DNA from 4 places in the Streptomyces sp. NPDC085944 genome. Region 1 is predicted to be linked to each of the others. Evidence: riboswitches for the same ligand, from Rfam matches in the RefSeq annotation. Region 1 holds a riboswitch; each other region holds the start of a gene.

What was found. A riboswitch is a leader RNA that binds a small molecule or an ion and turns the genes downstream of it on or off. The one in region 1 is predicted to bind cyclic di-AMP.
Region 2: linked by a shared signal. The riboswitch ahead of rpfA (resuscitation-promoting factor protein RpfA) and the one ahead of AB0P07_RS30695 (M23 family metallopeptidase) in region 1 are both predicted to bind cyclic di-AMP.
Region 3: linked by a shared signal. The riboswitch ahead of AB0P07_RS00785 (transglycosylase SLT domain-containing protein) and the one ahead of AB0P07_RS30695 (M23 family metallopeptidase) in region 1 are both predicted to bind cyclic di-AMP.
Region 4: linked by a shared signal. The riboswitch ahead of AB0P07_RS10250 (LysM peptidoglycan-binding domain-containing M23 family metallopeptidase) and the one ahead of AB0P07_RS30695 (M23 family metallopeptidase) in region 1 are both predicted to bind cyclic di-AMP.

Annotation. Positions count from the first base shown of each region.
Region 1 covers NZ_JBFBJX010000020.1:22,568-26,756, forward strand. Annotated here, with positions in the region: gene AB0P07_RS30690 (aldo/keto reductase) at 1-545, opposite strand, end outside; gene AB0P07_RS30695 (M23 family metallopeptidase) at 698-1,741, opposite strand; cyclic di-AMP (ydaO/yuaA leader) riboswitch at 1,753-1,909, opposite strand; gene AB0P07_RS30700 (PP2C family protein-serine/threonine phosphatase) at 2,134-3,345, opposite strand; tRNA gene AB0P07_RS30705 (tRNA-Met) at 3,549-3,622, opposite strand; gene AB0P07_RS30710 (dihydrofolate reductase family protein) at 3,691-4,189, opposite strand, start outside.
Region 2 covers NZ_JBFBJX010000019.1:46,054-50,242, forward strand. Annotated here, with positions in the region: gene AB0P07_RS30215 (cytochrome P450) at 1-579, opposite strand, end outside; gene AB0P07_RS30220 (transposase) at 649-1,191, shown strand; gene AB0P07_RS30225 (transglycosylase family protein) at 1,316-2,359, shown strand; cyclic di-AMP (ydaO/yuaA leader) riboswitch at 2,543-2,709, shown strand; gene rpfA (resuscitation-promoting factor protein RpfA) at 2,713-3,441, shown strand; gene eno (phosphopyruvate hydratase) at 3,680-4,189, shown strand, end outside.
Region 3 covers NZ_JBFBJX010000001.1:159,600-163,788, reverse strand. Annotated here, with positions in the region: gene AB0P07_RS00790 (polyprenyl synthetase family protein) at 1-540, opposite strand, end outside; cyclic di-AMP (ydaO/yuaA leader) riboswitch at 1,281-1,436, shown strand; gene AB0P07_RS00785 (transglycosylase SLT domain-containing protein) at 1,441-1,932, shown strand; gene AB0P07_RS00780 (HAD family hydrolase) at 1,996-2,805, opposite strand; gene fahA (fumarylacetoacetase) at 3,107-4,189, shown strand, end outside.
Region 4 covers NZ_JBFBJX010000004.1:357,679-361,867, forward strand. Annotated here, with positions in the region: gene AB0P07_RS10230 (aspartate aminotransferase family protein) at 1-498, shown strand, start outside; gene AB0P07_RS10235 (XRE family transcriptional regulator) at 563-1,177, shown strand; gene AB0P07_RS10240 (DUF6126 family protein) at 1,174-1,293, shown strand; gene AB0P07_RS10245 (tyrosine-protein phosphatase) at 1,314-2,111, opposite strand; cyclic di-AMP (ydaO/yuaA leader) riboswitch at 2,537-2,694, shown strand; gene AB0P07_RS10250 (LysM peptidoglycan-binding domain-containing M23 family metallopeptidase) at 2,699-3,646, shown strand; gene AB0P07_RS10255 (SGNH/GDSL hydrolase family protein) at 3,866-4,189, shown strand, end outside.

The DNA of each region.
Region 1 (4,189 bases):
GGCTGGAGAGCGACGTACCGGGCCAGGCCCTCGCGCTCGGAGAACTCCAGGGACGCCGCGAGCCGCTCGGCGGAGATGTTGGAGGCGGCGATGTGCCGCACCTTGCCGGCCCTCACCAGCTCGTCGAGGGCGCCGATGATCTCCTCGACCGGCACCTCGGGCTTGTCGAAGTGGGTGTAGTAGAGGTCGATCCGGTCGGTGCCCAGGCGGCGCAGCGAGGCGTCGGCCGCGGCCTTGATGTTCGCGGCGGACAGGCCGGGGTAGTCGGGGTGCTGGCTGACCTTGGTGGCCAGGACGACGTCGTCACGGTTGCCGCGGGAGGCGAGCCACTTGCCGAGGACGGTCTCGGACTCGCCGCCGCTGTTGCCGTCGACCCAGGCGGAGTAGGAGTCGGCGGTGTCGACGAAGTTGCCGCCCGCCGCCGTGTAGGCGTCGAGGACGGCGAAGGAGGTGTCCTGGTCGGCGGTCCAGCCGAAGACGTTGCCGCCGAGGGCCAGGGGGAAGACCTCGAGGTCGGAGGAGCCGAGCTTGCGCAGAGAAGTCATGTGGAGGATCAACGACCGCACTGGAGCGGACCATTCCGGATGCACGCAAAAACCCCGCAAAACGACCGCGAACCGGCAGCCCTGACGTCGGGGGGTTGCCGTCAGGACCGCCGGGGTTCAGCGGGGCGGGAAGCGTGACGACTCAGTCGGTCTCAGGGGGTGAGGCCCTTGCTCTGCAGCCAGGCCATCGGGTCGATGCCGGAGCCGTCGGCGGTGTGCACCTCGAGGTGGAGGTGGGCACCGGTGACGTTGCCGGTGGCGCCGACGCGGCCGATGACGTCACCGGTGGTGACCTTCTGGCCGACGCTGACGTTGATCGACGACTGGTGCGCGTACCAGAGCTCGGTGCCGTCGTCGAGGGTGAGCACGGTCTTGTAGCCGTACGACCCGTCCCAGCCGGCCGACGTGATGGTGCCGCTGTGCACCGCCTTGAGCAGCGTGCCCGTGGGGGCGGCGAAGTCGAGGCCGGTGTGGTGACCGGATGCCCACAGGGAGCCGGCCTGGTTGAAGGTGGAGGAGATCGTGTACGAGGAGGTCGGCAGGGTGAACTGCTTGGCCAGCTCGGCGAGCCGCTCGGCCTCGGCCTTCTTCGCGGCCTCCTCCTCCGCCTTCTTCTTGGCGGCGGCGGCCTTCTCCTCGGCCTCCTTCTCCGCCTTGGCGGCGGCTTCCGCGGCCTTTTTCTCGGCGGCGGCCTGCGCTTCGGCGGCGGCCTTGGTCTCGACCTGGGCCTGCTGCTGCTCGGCCTGCGCCATGATCCGGGCCCGCAGCGACTCGCCGGCCCCGGCGGAACCCGCGTCCGCCCCGGTGTCCGCGGCGACGGCCTGGGTGATGCCGCTGAGCGGGGTGGCGGAACCCTCGGGCTCCGCCTCCTCGTCGCCGCCGGGCATGAGCGAGCCGACGTTCGGCAGGTCCGGCATGGAGATGGACACCGGCGGCTTGCCGGTCTGCGCGCTGGCCATGCCGCCCGCGCCGACGGCGGCTATGACACCGACGCCGAGGACGGTGGAGCTGCGGGCGAGCCCGCCGCGCTGCTTGGCGACGCGGTGCCGGCCGCGCACGGGGCGGATGGACTCCGCGGTGGGGTTCCACTCCTCCCAGGGGCCCTCTTCGGCGCGGGGGGCGTCGTAGCCGAAGGTGTCGGTGCCGTGCCCGGTGGGCACGAACGGGGCCTCGGGGGCAGGCCGGTTGGACGCCACGTGGGCGTACTCCTTTCCTTCCTTCTCGCCTACCGGGTTAGCTGACGGGTTCGGAGCAGGAAGGTCTCCTACGGGTGCGTGCCGACGTGTTTCCACGGCGTCATGCGCCCGATTCACCCCAATGTGGTGGTTCCCCGGTTCCCTTGCGGGATTCGGCGCGTGCGCACGGAGCCGCCTTCTGTGACGGCTGGGACGACCGCGCTGCGTTATCGAACGTTAATAGACGCGAGGCTCGGATTCCAAGCCGTTCCACTTGATCATTAACGGCAACGGCCGGGACGCACCCCTCACGACCACTGAAATCCGGACGAGTTGACTCGCTCTCGGTATTCCCCTTCACGCCACTTTCTTCTGACGGTGTATCAGTTGTTATGCGGAGGGGGGTCGCACTGTCACGACTCGTGACAATGATCAAGGTCGTCGTGCCGGGGGCGCCGTACGGCCAGCAGCGCCATGTCGTCCGCCATGCCGCCCCCGGAGTGCCGGCGCACGTCCTCGGCGAGGGTGTCGAGCAGGGTCGCCGGATGCCGGAAGACGCGGCCGGCCAGCCGCGTCAGCGGATCGTAGAACTCGCCCCCGGCGTCCCGGGCTTCGGTCAGCCCGTCGGTGTAGAGCAGCAGGGTGGCCCCACCTGGGAAGTCGACCTCCTCCGCCCGGTCGGGCCAGACGCCCAGCTCGCCCATGCCGAGCGGCAGCGCCGACTCGCGGGCGGGCAGGGCGCCCAGGGTGCCGTCGGCGTGGAGCAGCAGGGGCGGCGGATGGCCGCGGTTGACGATGCGTACGGTCCCGTCACCGTGCGGGAGTTCGGCGAGGACGGCGGTGGTGAAGCCCTCGAAGGCGTCCAGTCCGTCCCGCCGGGTGCCCTCGCGCGCCAGCGCCCGCTCCAGCCGCTGCGCCACGGCCTCCAGCGTCGCCTCCTGCTCGGCGGCCTCCCGGAACGCGCCGATCACGACGGCGACGGCGGCGACCGCGCCCATGCCCTTGCCGCGCACGTCGCCGACGATGAGCCGGACGCCGCGGGCGGAGTCCTGCACCGCGTACAGGTCGCCCCCGATGAACGCGTCGGCCTGCGCGGCCTCGTAGCAGACGGCGATCTCGAAACCCGCGATGCGCTCGGCGGGTTGGGGCAGCACGGCGCGCTGGGCGGCCGCGGCGATCTCGCGGACGGAGACGAGACGCTCGCTGCTGCGCCGGACCATGCCGTTGACGATGACGGCGAGCACGGCGACCGTCGCGATGGTGATCAGCTCGGTGAGGGAGTCGACGTAGTGGATGACGCCCTTGCCCAGCTGAAGCCCGATGACCGAGACGACCACGGCGACACCGGTGAGCGCCGTGCCGCGCCGCGAGTAGAGCGGGGCGGCGATCAGGGGAGCGGCCGTGTAGAGGGGGCCGGCGGTGAAGTACCTCGGGGTGAGGATGTCGTACAGGATGGCGACGACGATCAGCAGCACGGGAAGCGCGTGCACGAAGACGCGCCCGTAAGCGGTCCGGCTGCGCGGCGGCGGCCCGGCGGGCGGCTGCTCGTCCCCGAGGCCCGGGTCGGGAACGGGATCGCCGGGGAGCCGGCCACCGGCTCTGGCGGCCGCTCCCTCGTCCTCCACGTCACCTGGCCGCACCACTCGTCTCCCACCACCCCGCACGTCCGTGCGCCGCTTACCGTCCAGGAGTCCAGGTTTCCGGGAGCGGGGGCGGGCGGCGAGCGGTGAGGGGCCGACCGGATGACACGGGGGTGCGGGACGCCGTCGTACGTGCCGAGACGCACCGAGGGCCGGAACCCTTTCGGATTCCGGCCCTCGGCCTTCAGTAGCGGGGACAGGATTTGAACCTGCGACCTCTGGGTTATGAGCCCAGCGAGCTACCGAGCTGCTCCACCCCGCGCCGTTGTGTTCACCACTGTACGTCATCCCGGGACCGGAATGCACATCGGTGTCTCCGCCGCCGGTTCCCTACCGCTCCAGATGGCGGTTCGGCGCCTTGGCCGCCCCCTCGTACTCGGGCAGTACGACGACGGCGGCGCCCTGCGCGGCGAGCAACCCGCTCCCGTCCGCGCCCGCCACGAAGGTGTCCGGCTCCCGCCAGGCCGTGACGACCCGGCGCACCCCGGCGTCGAGGATCAGCCGGGCACAGGGCGCGGGACGGGAGGCCCGGCGGGCACAGGGCTCGAGACTGCTGTACACGGTCGCGCCCGCGAGCCGTGCGTCGCAGGGGTCGATCTTGGCGAGCGCGGCCTCTTCGGCGTGCACCACGGGATCGCCGCCCTCCCGCGAATACCCGCGCGCCAGCTCGCTCCCGTCGGCGGCGACCACGACCGCCCCCACGCTGAACGCGGTCTCCGACGGCGGACACAGGCCGGCCAGCTCACAGGCGACCTCCAGCCAGTACCGGTCGGCGGGGGCCACACGCTCGCCGGTCCCGGGTGCGGTGGGCCGGTACCGCATCAGCACG
Region 2 (4,189 bases), on a different contig from region 1:
CCTCTTGACGGAGCGGGCCACGCCACCGCGCTGTCCTCCGCCGTGGCGGATCATCATGCCTGCCCAGTCCCGGAGATCGTTCTGATCCTCCCGAGGGACACCCAACAGGTCGCAGATCGCGTAGATGGGCAGAGGGAAGGCGAAGTCGTGGATGAGGTCCGCCTCGCCCCGGGAGGCGAAATCGTCGATGAGGCCGTCCGCCAACTGCTGTACCCGAGGGGCAAATTCCGCGATGCGTCGTGGAGTGAAGGCCTTGGAGACGAGGCGGCGCAGACGCGTGTGGTCCGGGGGGTCGATGTTGAGCAGATGGGTCATGAGGTTGGCGCTGCGCTCACCGGGAATCCCGGTCTTGCTCTTCCCGCCGGCGTCCTCGGCGTGATGCTCGGGGTTCTTGGACAGTCGACCGTCGGCGAGAGCCTCACGCGCGTCGCCGTATCGGGTCACCAGCCATGCCTCGACTCCGCTGGGCAGTTTCGTCCAGTGGACGGGGGAGTGCTCACGCAGCCAGGCGTAAGCCGGATAGGGGTCGGTGGCGAACTCCCAGGTGAAGAGTTCGGGGGCGGCGCTCGGAACATTCACGGTACGACCGTAACGGGAGCGGATGCTCCCAGTTCCCGGGCCGACAGAGGAGAACCGACTCGTCAGGACATGGACGACAAGGAGAGATTTCTCAGTTTGTCTGCGCAGTCTCCACACCAGGCAGAAACAGCCGGGATGAGACTGCTGATCGATCTCTTGGACATCGAGGTGAAGCCGCTCGGAGCGGTGAGGAGGCGTTCCGGGGTCAAGTGCAAGGTGACGGAGTGGCATGAGCGCACCGGCACACCGGTTCCCGTCACCGTGGCGGAGTCGGAATGGCCAGTTGTCGAAGAACTCATGGTCTCCTGCTTCGCGCGCCGCCAGTTCGCTCGCGGAACCGTCGACACCCGTACGCAGTTGAACGGTGCTCTGCACCGGCTGCGTACAGGCTGTCTCCGGGACGAGTTCCCCGAGGGGTACGGGCCGTGGCAGCTCGCCGAAGAACGGCAGAACTCCTGGTTCAGAACAGGCTTCTGGCCTGTACTCATGGAAGAGCTGAACCGGCGCGGGGTGGCCACGCCGGTGCGGTGCGAACCGCAAGCGCCGCCATTCGAAGTCACGGGGACCATCGCGTCCGAGTCGTTCAAACGTGACACGCGCTCAACTCTGTGATCTTCACGTGATCTGCGCGGCATGAACTTGTGACTAGTGATGATCTCCCTATACGTTCACGGATCAACGTGGTGTCGAGCGTCATCCGCCGCGTGGTCCCCGTCGTCTCGTGAAAGGTCGTCGCATGCTCTCCGGGAACGGTCGTCACCGTCGCCCCCGCCAGGCTCCCGCCCTGGTCGTCGCCGCCGGAGTGACCGGCTCCGCCATCGCGATCCCGCTGCTCGGCGCCACCGGGGCCCACGCGGCCGGCTCGGGGACCTGGGACCAGGTGGCCGAGTGCGAGACCGGCGGTGCCTGGAGCCAGAACAGCGGCAACGGGTACTACGGCGGCCTGCAGCTGTCCCAGGACGCCTGGGAGCGGTACGGCGGCCTCGACTACGCGCCCAGTGCCGACCAGGCCAGCCGCTCCCAGCAGATACGGATCGCCGAGAAGATGCACGCGGACCAGGGCATCGCCGCCTGGCCGACCTGCGGCCTCCTCGCCGGCCTCGGCGACGACTCGGGCGCCACGAGCGGCTCGGACGCGTCCGGTGACGGGGTGTCGGAGGGTTCGGACGCCTCGGGGAAGACGGACGGTTCCGAGTCGTCGGCCGCTCCCACGACCACCGAAGCGCCCGAGTCGTCGCAGTCGCCCGAGTCGTCCAGGTCGTCCGAGTCCTCGCGGTCGTCCGGAAGGGCCGACTCGGCCGACGCGGGCGGGGCTACCGAATCGACGTCCGGGGCGCCCTCTTCGTCCCCTTCGCCCTCTTCTTCCCCGTCGTCCGACACCTCCTCCGAGGGCTCGTCAAGTGACGAGGGTTCCTCCATCAAGTCGGACACATCCACCGAATCCGACTCCGGCGTCGTGGCCGAACGGCAGGGCGCCGAGGGCTCGTCCGGCTCCGGCCGGCACCGTGGCGACAGCGCGGACGAGGCCGCCGCGGACGAGGCTCGCGGGGGCGAGGCGGCGGGACGGCACGCCTCGCGCGACGGTGGACCGCGAGAGGTCGAGGACGGCTCGTACACCGTCCGCTCCGGCGACAACCTCTGGGCCATCGCCGACTCCCTTGACCTCGACGGCGGGTGGCGTGCGCTCTACGCCGAGAACGAGACCGTCGTCGGCGCCGACCCGGACCACATCCTCCCCGGTCAGACGCTCACGGTCACGGGCGAATCGGGCGAAAAGTAGGGGGAGTTCGCGTCACGGTTAGAGACCGTATGTCCCTTTTGGATCTCGTGAGAGATAGGTCTCAGAAGCCGTGATCGTCTTTGAAAATCCGCGGAGCACGTGTCTACGGTCATGACCGCTCGCCACCGCGGGCCCCGACAGCCGCAACGCCGAATCCTGCCAGCGGCCGTACGGGAACAGTCGTCGCGTCAAGCGCCGCAGGCAGGAGCGGGGGACCCAAGGTAAGTGCCGCACCGGGCAGTTGAGCCGGAGCGGCTAGGGGTGAAGCCGAGTTCCGTGAGGAACCCGGCCGGGCAACTCAACCGGCCCGAACCCGACAGCTCACCTCGCAGGCGTCGGTGAGGGGATCAACCATGCTGTTTTCCGGCAAGGGCAAGCACCGTCGTCCGTCCAAGGCCACCCGTGTCATCGCCGTCGCCGGCGTGACCGGTGCCGCCGTCGCCGCCCCGCTGATGGCGGCCGGCAACGCCTCCGCCGCCACCGCGTCCGAGTGGGACGCCGTCGCCCAGTGCGAGTCCGGCGGCAACTGGTCCATCAACACCGGCAACGGTTACTACGGCGGTCTGCAGTTCTCCGCCTCCACCTGGGCCGCCTACGGCGGTACGCAGTACGCCTCCACCGCCGACCGGGCGAGCAAGGCCCAGCAGATCGAGATCGCCGAGAAGGTCCTCGCGGGCCAGGGCAAGGGTGCCTGGCCGGTCTGCGGCACCGGCCTGTCGGGCGCCGCGTACACCGGCGGCGGTTCGCAGGACAGCGGCTCCGGCAGCTCCGAGAGCTCGCAGAGCCAGAGCGGCGGCTCCACCGCCGAGCGCTCCACCGAGCAGAAGGCCTCCCGCTCCTCCGAGCGTCCGGCCGCCGAGCCGAAGGCCGAGAAGCCCGCCAAGAAGACCGTCACCACCCCGACCGGCAAGAAGGTCGAGAAGGGCGACGGCGAGTACAAGGTCGTCAAGGGCGACACCCTCAGCTCGATCGCCGCGGACCACGACGTCAAGGGTGGCTGGCAGAAGCTGTTCAAGCTGAACGACGACATCGTCGACGACGCCGACCTGATCTACCCGGGCCAGCAGCTGCACCTGAAGTAAGGAGCGGCGGCCCCCGCGACTCCCGCCCCGGTGCGTGTTCCCCCGTACGCACCGGGGCGGGATTTTCACATTCCGCCTTTGTTTCGTTCGGAAACAATTTACTCTCGGTTCTGTCCAGCGGGTGGGCGATCGGCTGGCCGATCGCCCGGAGCCGGTTAGGCTCGGTCCCGCAGAGCCGCCGCGGTCCCGCGGGGCCCGCGCGTCACACCGAAGCGTCACATTGAAGAAGGAGATGCTCGTGCCGTCCATCGACGTCGTCGTAGCCCGGGAAATCCTGGACTCCCGAGGCAACCCCACGGTCGAGGTCGAGGTCGGCCTCGACGACGGCAGCACGGGGCGTGCCGCCGTTCCGTCCGGCGCCTCCACCGGTGCCTTCGAGGCCATCGAACTGCGTGACGGCGACCCGGGCCGTTACCTCGGCAAGGGTGTCGAGAAGGCCGTCCTGGCCGTCATCGAGCAGATCGGCCCGGAGCTGGTCGGCTACGACGCCACCGAGCAGCGCCTGATCGACCAGGCCATGTTCGACCTGGACGCCACCGACAACAAGGGCTCGCTCGGCGCCAACGCCATCCTCGGCGTCTCCCTCGCCGTCGCCCACGCCGCCTCCGAGGCCAGCGACCTGCCGCTCTTCCGCTACCTGGGCGGTCCGAACGCGCACCTGCTGCCGGTGCCGATGATGAACATCCTGAACGGCGGCTCGCACGCCGACTCCAACGTGGACATCCAGGAGTTCATGATCGCTCCGATC
Region 3 (4,189 bases), on a different contig from region 1:
CGTCTTGCCGCCCAGCACGTCCAGGTAGTGGTCGACCGGGTCGCGGCCGTCCTGCGGGCCGGCCGTCTCCAGGATCTGGCCGGTGACCAGCCGCTCGAACGCGAGGGCCTGGACGCGGACCGCCTCGGGTCCGAGGTCGGCGAGGATCTGCGAGGCACGGGCGAAGAGGAAGTCGCCGGTGAGGACCGCGACCGAGTTGCCCCAGCGGGTGTTGGCGCTGGGCACCCCGCGCCGCACGGCGGCCTCGTCCATCACGTCGTCGTGGTACAGCGTGGCGAGGTGGGTCAGCTCCACGACCACGGCCGAGGGGACGATCCCGGGGGCGTAGGGGTCGCCGAACTGGGCCGAGAGCATCACCAGCAGCGGACGGAACCGTTTCCCGCCGGCCCGCACCAGGTGCTGGGCGGCCTCCGTGATGAACGGCACCTCGCTTTTGGTTGCCTCAAGCAACCCTTCCTCGACAGCAACCAATCCGGCCTGGACATCGGCTTCCAGAGCCTGGTCCCGCACGCTCAGCCCGAACGGCCCGACGACGGTCACGAGGGGTCTCCTGTCTGCTGGTGTCTACTGGCGATTACCTGGTTTGTCGATAGGTCGCTGCCACCACTCGAGTCAGCGTATCCGGTCACGTTTCGATCACCGCTAGCGCCCACCGCTACAGGCCGGTCGGTATCAGATCATGAACGGTATGTTTTTGATCAGGTGATATGAGCAGATTTTGATCGATATCGCCAGAGGATGAGCCTGACCCCGGGGGCGAGCGGGCCGGAGGCCGCCGCCCGAGACCCCACCACCCCTCCCAACGGCCCGCACTGCGAGAACGTCACCCGATCGACACGCGCGCCCGCCCCGCAGACGCGACACGCCCGCCCTGCCGACCCCGCCCCGCCACCCCCCCCTTCCGCCGGTCCCGCCCCACAGGCCCACCCTTCCCCGCTTCCCCCTCACCCTCCCTCGACACCCGAAGCCGTCCCGAGCGAAGGCCGGTTGGCCCACGATTGAGTTTAATGCCCGTTTTGCCGTGCTTATTGAGACCAGTGAGTTGGCTCACTCGGGCCCCTCCACGGGCAACCTCGCCTGAACCTGTGCCCTCCCTTTGCCCCGCAAGCCAGTTGAGGGTTGACAGCCGCAAAGGATCAAGAGCCACAAACACCCCAGATCAAGGTCAACAGCCGCGTTGGGTGATTCCTGCACTTGTTCCGGACATGTGCTCTCGCATACGTTCCCGGCCTGTCGGGCGGACGCCGAATCCTGCCACCGCCCGTCGCACAGTCATCCACCCAACACACTCGCCGGCAGGAGCGGGGGACCCAGGTAAGTCGCCGCACCGGTCAGCACCGGAGCGGCTAGGGGTGAAGCCGTACCCGTCAGGGCGCGGCCGGGCACCTCCCCGCCCGAACCCGACAGCTCACCTCGTAGGCGTAAGGAGAGGGACACAACATGTCTGCCAACGGTCAGATCCGTCACGCCTTCACCGGCCGCCTCGCCCGCAAGCTCGCCGTGGCCGGCACCGGTGCCGCGGTGCTGGCGCTGCCGCTCATCGGCGCCACCACCGCCTCCGCGGCCACCCCGGCCGCCGCCACGACCGCCACCACGGCGGCGACGACGTACCCGAACAACCTCGACGGCTGGATCCGCGAGTCGCTCGACATCATGGCCCAGCACGGCATCCCCGGGACCTACGACGGCATTTACCGCAACATCATGCGGGAGTCCTCCGGCAACCCGAACGCCATCAACAACTGGGACATCAACGCCATCAACGGCACCCCGTCCAAGGGCCTGCTCCAGGTGATCGACCCGACCTTCCAGGCGTACCACGTGCCCGGCACCTCCTGGAACCCGTACGACCCGGTCGCCAACATCACCGCCGCCTGCAACTACGCGGCCGACCGCTACGGCTCGATGGACAACGTCTTCAGCGCGTACTGAGCCGCACCGCGCGCCCGAGACGGTGCGCACCCCAATACGGTGCGCTTCCAAGGCGGTGCGCTCCTAAGACGCAGGGAAGATCCGCTCGAGGACGACGGCCACGCCGTCGTCCTCGTTCGTCGTGGTGATCTCGTCGGCCACCGCCTTGAGTTCGGGGTGGGCTCCGGCCATGGCGACGCCGTGGGCCGCCCACTGGAACATGGGGATGTCGTTGGGCATGTCCCCGAAGGCGATCGTGTGGCACCGCCGCAGGCCCAGGTGCTCGGCGGCCAGCGCCAGGCCGGTCGCCTTGGTGATGCCGCACGGCTGGAGCTCGACTGTCCCGGGCCCCGACATGGTGACCGTCGCGAGGGAACCGACCACCGCACGCGCCGTCGCCGCCAACTCGTCGTCGGTCAGCTCGGGGTGGCGCAGCAGCACCTTGGTGATGGGCGTGCGCCACAACTCCTCGCGCCGCTCGACGCGTACCGCGGGCAGGGCGGGGTGGGGCATCAGGTAGCCCGGCTCGATGAGCGTCAGCCCGTCGACACCGTCCTGGTCGACGGCGGCGTGCACCTGGCCCACCTCGGCCTCGATCTTGCCGAGCGCGGTCTCGGCCAGCTCCCGGTCCAGGGTGACCGACCACAGCATGCGGTGCGCGCCGGCGTCGTACACCTGGGCGCCCTGCCCGCACACCGCGAGCCCCGTGCAGCCGAGACGGTCGAGCAGGGAGCGCGCCCGGGGGGCCGGCCGCCCCGTCACCACCAGGTGCCGCGCACCCGCCCCGGCGACCCGCGCCAGCGCGGCCAGCGACCGTTCGGAGACGGTGTCGTCGCCGCGGAGCAGCGTGCCGTCCAGATCGGTGGCGACGAGTGAATATGCGGTGCGGTCCATGATCAGAGAATACGGACACCGCACCCGTCCGACTCACCCGCGACCGCTTCCGAACGAGGACGTAGCGAGTGCGTTCGGACCCGGCCACCGATGCACACCGACGCCCGATCGTGCTCACAACCTGACGCATCCTCGGCCGGGGCCGGCTCGGGGCCCCGTGCACCGGTCGACGACGGCACGACCTGCCCGGACGCCGCCTCCGGCCGCACTGCCCAAGACCGGTGGGTCACCCGTAACGTGGCCCGCACGACACACAGCGCGCACGGCGCACATGGCGAGCACGAAAGCGAGGCAGCACCCGATGCCCCCCTTCGATGTCCCCGAGGGCGACCCCTTCGGCCCGCACAACCTTCCGTACGGCGTGTTCTCGATCCCCGGCTCGCAGGAGCGGACGGAACCGACGGTGGGTGTCCGGCTCGGCGACCACGTCCTCGACGCGGGAGCGGCGGCCCACGCGCTCGGCTCGCCGTACGCGTCCCTGCTGGCGCGGCCCACCCTCAACCCGCTGCTGGCCGCCGGGCGTACGGCCTGGTCGGACGTGCGGCGGGCGCTGACGGCGTGGGTGACGGTGCCCTCCCACCGCGAGGTCCTCGAACCCCTCTTCCACCCACTGTCGTCGGTGACCCTGCATCTGCCCTTCGAGGTGGCCGACTACGTCGACTTCTACGCCTCCGAGAACCACGCCCGCAACGTCGGCCGGATCTTCCGCCCCGACGCCGCCGACTCCCTCACCCCGAACTGGAAGCATCTGCCGATCGGCTACCACGGCCGCTCCGGCACGGTCGTCGTCTCCGGCACGGACGTCGTACGCCCGTCGGGGCAGCGCAAGGCCCCTGCCGACGCCGCTCCCGTCTTCGGCCCGTCCGTCCGTCTCGACATCGAGGCCGAGGTGGGCTTCGTGGTGGGCACGCCGTCCGCCCTGGGCCGCCCGGTGGGGCTCGGCGACTTCCGCGAGCACGTCTTCGGGCTCTGCCTGCTCAACGACTGGTCGGCGCGGGACATCCAGGCCTGGGAGTACGTCCCGCTCGGCCCGTTCCTCGGCAAGTCCTTCGCGACGTCCGTGTCGGCGTGGATCACGCCGCTGGACGCTCTGGAGGGGGCCCGGGTGGCACCGCCCGAGCGTACGCACCAGCTGCTGCCCTACCTGGACGACACGCACGACGACCAGGACGGACCCGGCGGTTACGACCTGCGGATCTCCGTCGCCGTCAACGGTCACGTCGTCTCCGAGCCACCGTTCTCCACCATGTACTGGACGGCCGCCCAGCAGTTGGCCCACATGACGGTCAACGGTGCCTCGCTGCGCACCGGCGACCTCTACGGCTCGGGCACGGTGAGCGGGCCCGCCGAGCGTGAGCGGGGGTCGCTGCTGGAACTGACCTGG
Region 4 (4,189 bases), on a different contig from region 1:
GTCCACTCGGCCAGCTTCGGGTCCAACGCGCAGGCCATGGCCGCCGGCCTCGCCGTGCTGTCGGTGATGGAGAACGAGGAGATCGTCGCGAACGCCGCCGCGGTGGGGGACCGGCTGAAGTCCCGGCTGGCCGCACTGGTGGACCGTTACGAACTGCTCGCCGACGTCCGGGGCCGCGGACTGATGATCGGCATCGAGTTCGGCCGGCCCAGCTCCCTGAAACTGCGCAGCCGCTGGACGATGCTGCAGGCCGCGCGGAAGGGACTGTTCGCGCAGATGGTGGTCGTGCCGCTGCTGCAGCGGCACCGCATCCTGACCCAGGTGTCCGGCGACCACCTGGAGGTGATCAAGCTGATCCCGCCGCTGATCATCGACACCGACGACGCCGACCGGTTCGTCGACGCCTTCACGGAGGTGATGGAGGACGCGCACAATGGCGGTGGACTGATGTGGGACTTCGGGAAGACCCTGGTCAAGCAGGCGGTGGCCAACCGCTGACCGACTTTTTTGCCTGTGAGGCAAGAAATTTGCCTGCGGGGCAACACTCGGGCTGAATGGAGGCATGAGCTCCTCCGAGACCGGCCCCGCCGAGGGTGCGGTCGCCGCCGTCGCACCGCAGCTGCGCGAGCTGCGGCGGCGGGCCGCCCTCACCCTGGAGGCCGCGGCCCGCGCCGCAGGGCTGTCACCCGCCCACCTCTCCCGCCTGGAGACCGGGCAGCGCCAGCCCTCACTGCCGATGCTGCTCGCCCTCGCCCGCATCTACGGGACGACCGTCGCCGAGCTGCTGGGCGAGACCGCGGCCGACCGGGACGCTGTCGTGCGCGCCGCCGACATGGAGGCCACGAGCGCGGGCGGCTGGACGTATTACCAGGCCGGAGCGCCGGGCCGGGGCATGCAGGCCCTGCGCGTCGAGGTGCCGTACGGCTCCCAGGGCGACGTCGTGCGGGTGCACCCAGGAGAGGAGTGGCTCCACGTCCTCAGGGGCCGGCTGCGGCTGCGCCTCGGGGACACCGAGCACCGGCTCACCGCCGGGGACAGTGCCCACTTCGACTCCATGACCCCGCACCGGATCGCGGCGCAGGACCCCGACGGGGTCGAGCTGCTCTTCGTCCACACCCTGCTGCAGAGCCCGACGGCCGCGCTGTGCCTCGGCCCGACCCCTGGAGAGACGCCATGAGTGCCATCGAGGACAAGTTCCCGCGCGCCCTGTGGGTGCGCCTGGTCATCTACATCGCCCTGGGGCACGTCTTCGGCGGCTTCCTCTACCTGCTGTTCGAGGTGGGCGCCAAGTAGCCCGTCCGCGAGCGGGTGGCTCAGTCCACCATCCGCTCGCGCAGCCGCTCCCGGGTCCCGGCGCCGAGCCGCAGCCCTTTCTCCAGATAGGCGTCGACTCCGCCCCACGTCTCCTCGATCGTCTCGAAGGCCGCCGCCAGGTACTCGGCGCGCGCGTCGAACAGCGGGCTGAGCAGTTCCATGACCTCGGGGGAGTAGGCGGAGGCGGCGGTGCTGCTGCGGCGCACCTTGTAGCGGCGGTGCGCGGCGTTCGACTTCAGGTAGTCCTCGACGACGGCCTCGCGCTCGACACCCAGGGCGAGCAGGGTGACCGCGATCGACAGGCCCGCGCGGTCCTTGCCGGCCGCGCAGTGCATCAGCGCCGGGACGCTGTCCTCGGCGAGCGCGTGCAGGATCCGGGAGTGCTCCGAGGTGCGCTCCGTGACCATCGCACGGTAGGAGGCGACCATGCGCCGGGCGCCCTTGCCGTCGCCGAGGATCCCGTGCAGCTGGTCGAGATCTCCGTCCCGGACCATCTTCCAGAACTCGGCGCCGTCGGCCGGATCGCTCAGCGGCAGGTTCACATTGCGCACGCCCGGCAGCTCGACGTCCGCGCCGTCGAGCTTCTGGTCGGCCGCGTTGCGGAAGTCGAAGATCGTGTGCAGGCCCAGCGAGGCGAGGAACGCGGCATCCTCCCCGGTGGCATGAGCCAGGTGGCCGCTGCGGAACAGCACCCCCTGCCGTACCCGCCGGCCGTCCACGGTCGGCAGTCCGCCCACGTCCCGGAAGTTGCGCACACCGGTCAGCTCGGGTTCGGTCGACGGGACCTGCTGCGTCACGGGGGCTCCTCCCACTCCGCCCCGCCGCCGCTGCTCGCCGGCGGGCGCCATTCGACGATACGGCATGGCCGGTGCGCGAAGGCCGTTCAGGCAGGGGTATTGCGGGCCGGAAAGGGCCTTCTGTCCGAATTGGATGATTGGTTATAACTGGGCCTGAAATGGCGGCAGGTGGGTGAGGGGCGCGTGAGCAGCGTCATATCCGTGACCGAGCGTTGCCCGTCATGTTCACGTAATCCGGCCCGTTCTCAAGGGAATTCAGGGAAAGCGGTGCGAGGGAAATCGACGCAGGGTTACCGGGATTTCCCGTAATGGATCAATAGAAACAGCTGTCGCCGGAACCTCTCGCTTGTCCCTGTGCGTCTTGGTCCCTTACGTTCACCACCGATCCGGACGGACGCCTAATCCTGCCGCCGACCGGAGCCCGCACTCATCCACCACCCGTACACGGCAGGAGCGGGGGACCCACAGGTAGAACTGCCTGTTCCGGTTCCCGGAACGGCTTGGGGTAAAGCCGCGCTTCGGCGCGGCCGGGCATCTCCAGCCCGCACCCGACAGCTCACCTCGCAGGCGCCGGAGAGGAATTCGCCATGCCCGCGAAGGGTAAGCACCGCCGTACCAGGGCCATGCGCCTGACCCGCACCATCGCCGTCGCCGGAACCGGTGGCGCCGCGCTCGCGCTCCCGCTGATGGGTGCCGCCTCCGCCAACGCCGCCCCCGCGCACTCCGTTTCCGAGCAGGCCGTGCAGTCCGTTCCGGCGTCGGCCAAGAAGGCCGCCGCGAACGGCTCCGACAAGAACGCGGAATCCCGCACATACACCGTGAAGAGCGGTGACTACCTTTCGAAGATCGCCGACGAGCAGCACGTCGACGGCGGCTGGAAGAAGCTCTACGCGGACAACCGCGAGGCCGTCGGCTCCGACCCGTCGCTGATCCACCCGGGTCTCGAGCTCTCGATCGCCGGCCAGGCCGCCAAGTCCTCGGCGCCGTCCTCCGCGCAGTCGCAGAAGCCCGCCGAGAAGCAGAAGCCCGCCGAGAAGCCGGCCCAGAAGTCGACGGACACCACGAAGACCGCTGCCACCGAGTCCTCGGCGTCCTCGGACTCCGGCACCCAGTCCGCGGGCACCACCAGCGGTTACACCTCCCCCGTCGCGGGCGGCACCGTCGGCACCCCGTACCACCAGTCCGGCAGCATGTGGTCCAGCGGCTACCACACGGGTACCGACTTCGTCGTTCCGACCGGCACCTCGCTGAAGGCCGTCGGCGCGGGCACCGTCGTCTCCGCCGGCTGGGGCGGCGCTTACGGCAACCAGGTCGTCATCAAGCTCGACGAGGGCCACTACGCCCAGTACGCCCACCTCTCCTCGCTCTCCGTCTCCGCCGGTCAGACCGTGACGACGGGACAGCAGGTCGGCCTCTCCGGCGCCACCGGCAACGTGACCGGCCCGCACCTGCACTTCGAGATCCGCACCACGCCGGACTACGGCTCGGACATCGACCCGCTCGCGTTCCTGCGCTCGCACGGCGTCTCCGTCTGACGACCGGCTCCGCGCGGCCTCCGCACCCCGAAGGCCGGACCCCGATCCCCGGGTCCGGCCTTCGGCGTGTCCGGACCTCGGCGTATTCCGGAATTGACGAACACTTTAGGCGTGGCCTTTCTCACCGACCGTCAACCCCTGCCTACGGTCGCGTAGGTCACATTCCAAGGTGAATCATGGGCCGACGTGGCAGACGATTCGAAGAGTGACAGCAGAGCAGTGATCGGGTCGTACGTGGCGGTGGGGGACAGCTTCACCGAGGGCGTCGGCGACCCCGGCCCCGGCGGGGCGTTCGTCGGCTGGGCCGACCGGCTGGCCGTACTGCTCGCGGACCGGCGCCCCGAGGGAGACTTCACGTACACGAACCTCGCCGTGCGCGGCAGGCTCCTCGACCAGATCGTGGCGGAACAGGTCCCCGGGGTCGTCGCCCTCGCGCCGGACCTGGTGTCCTTCGCGGCGGGCGGCAACGACATCATCCGGCCCGGCACCGACCCCGACGAGGTCGCCGAGCGGTTCGAACTGGCGGTGGCCGCGCTGACCGCC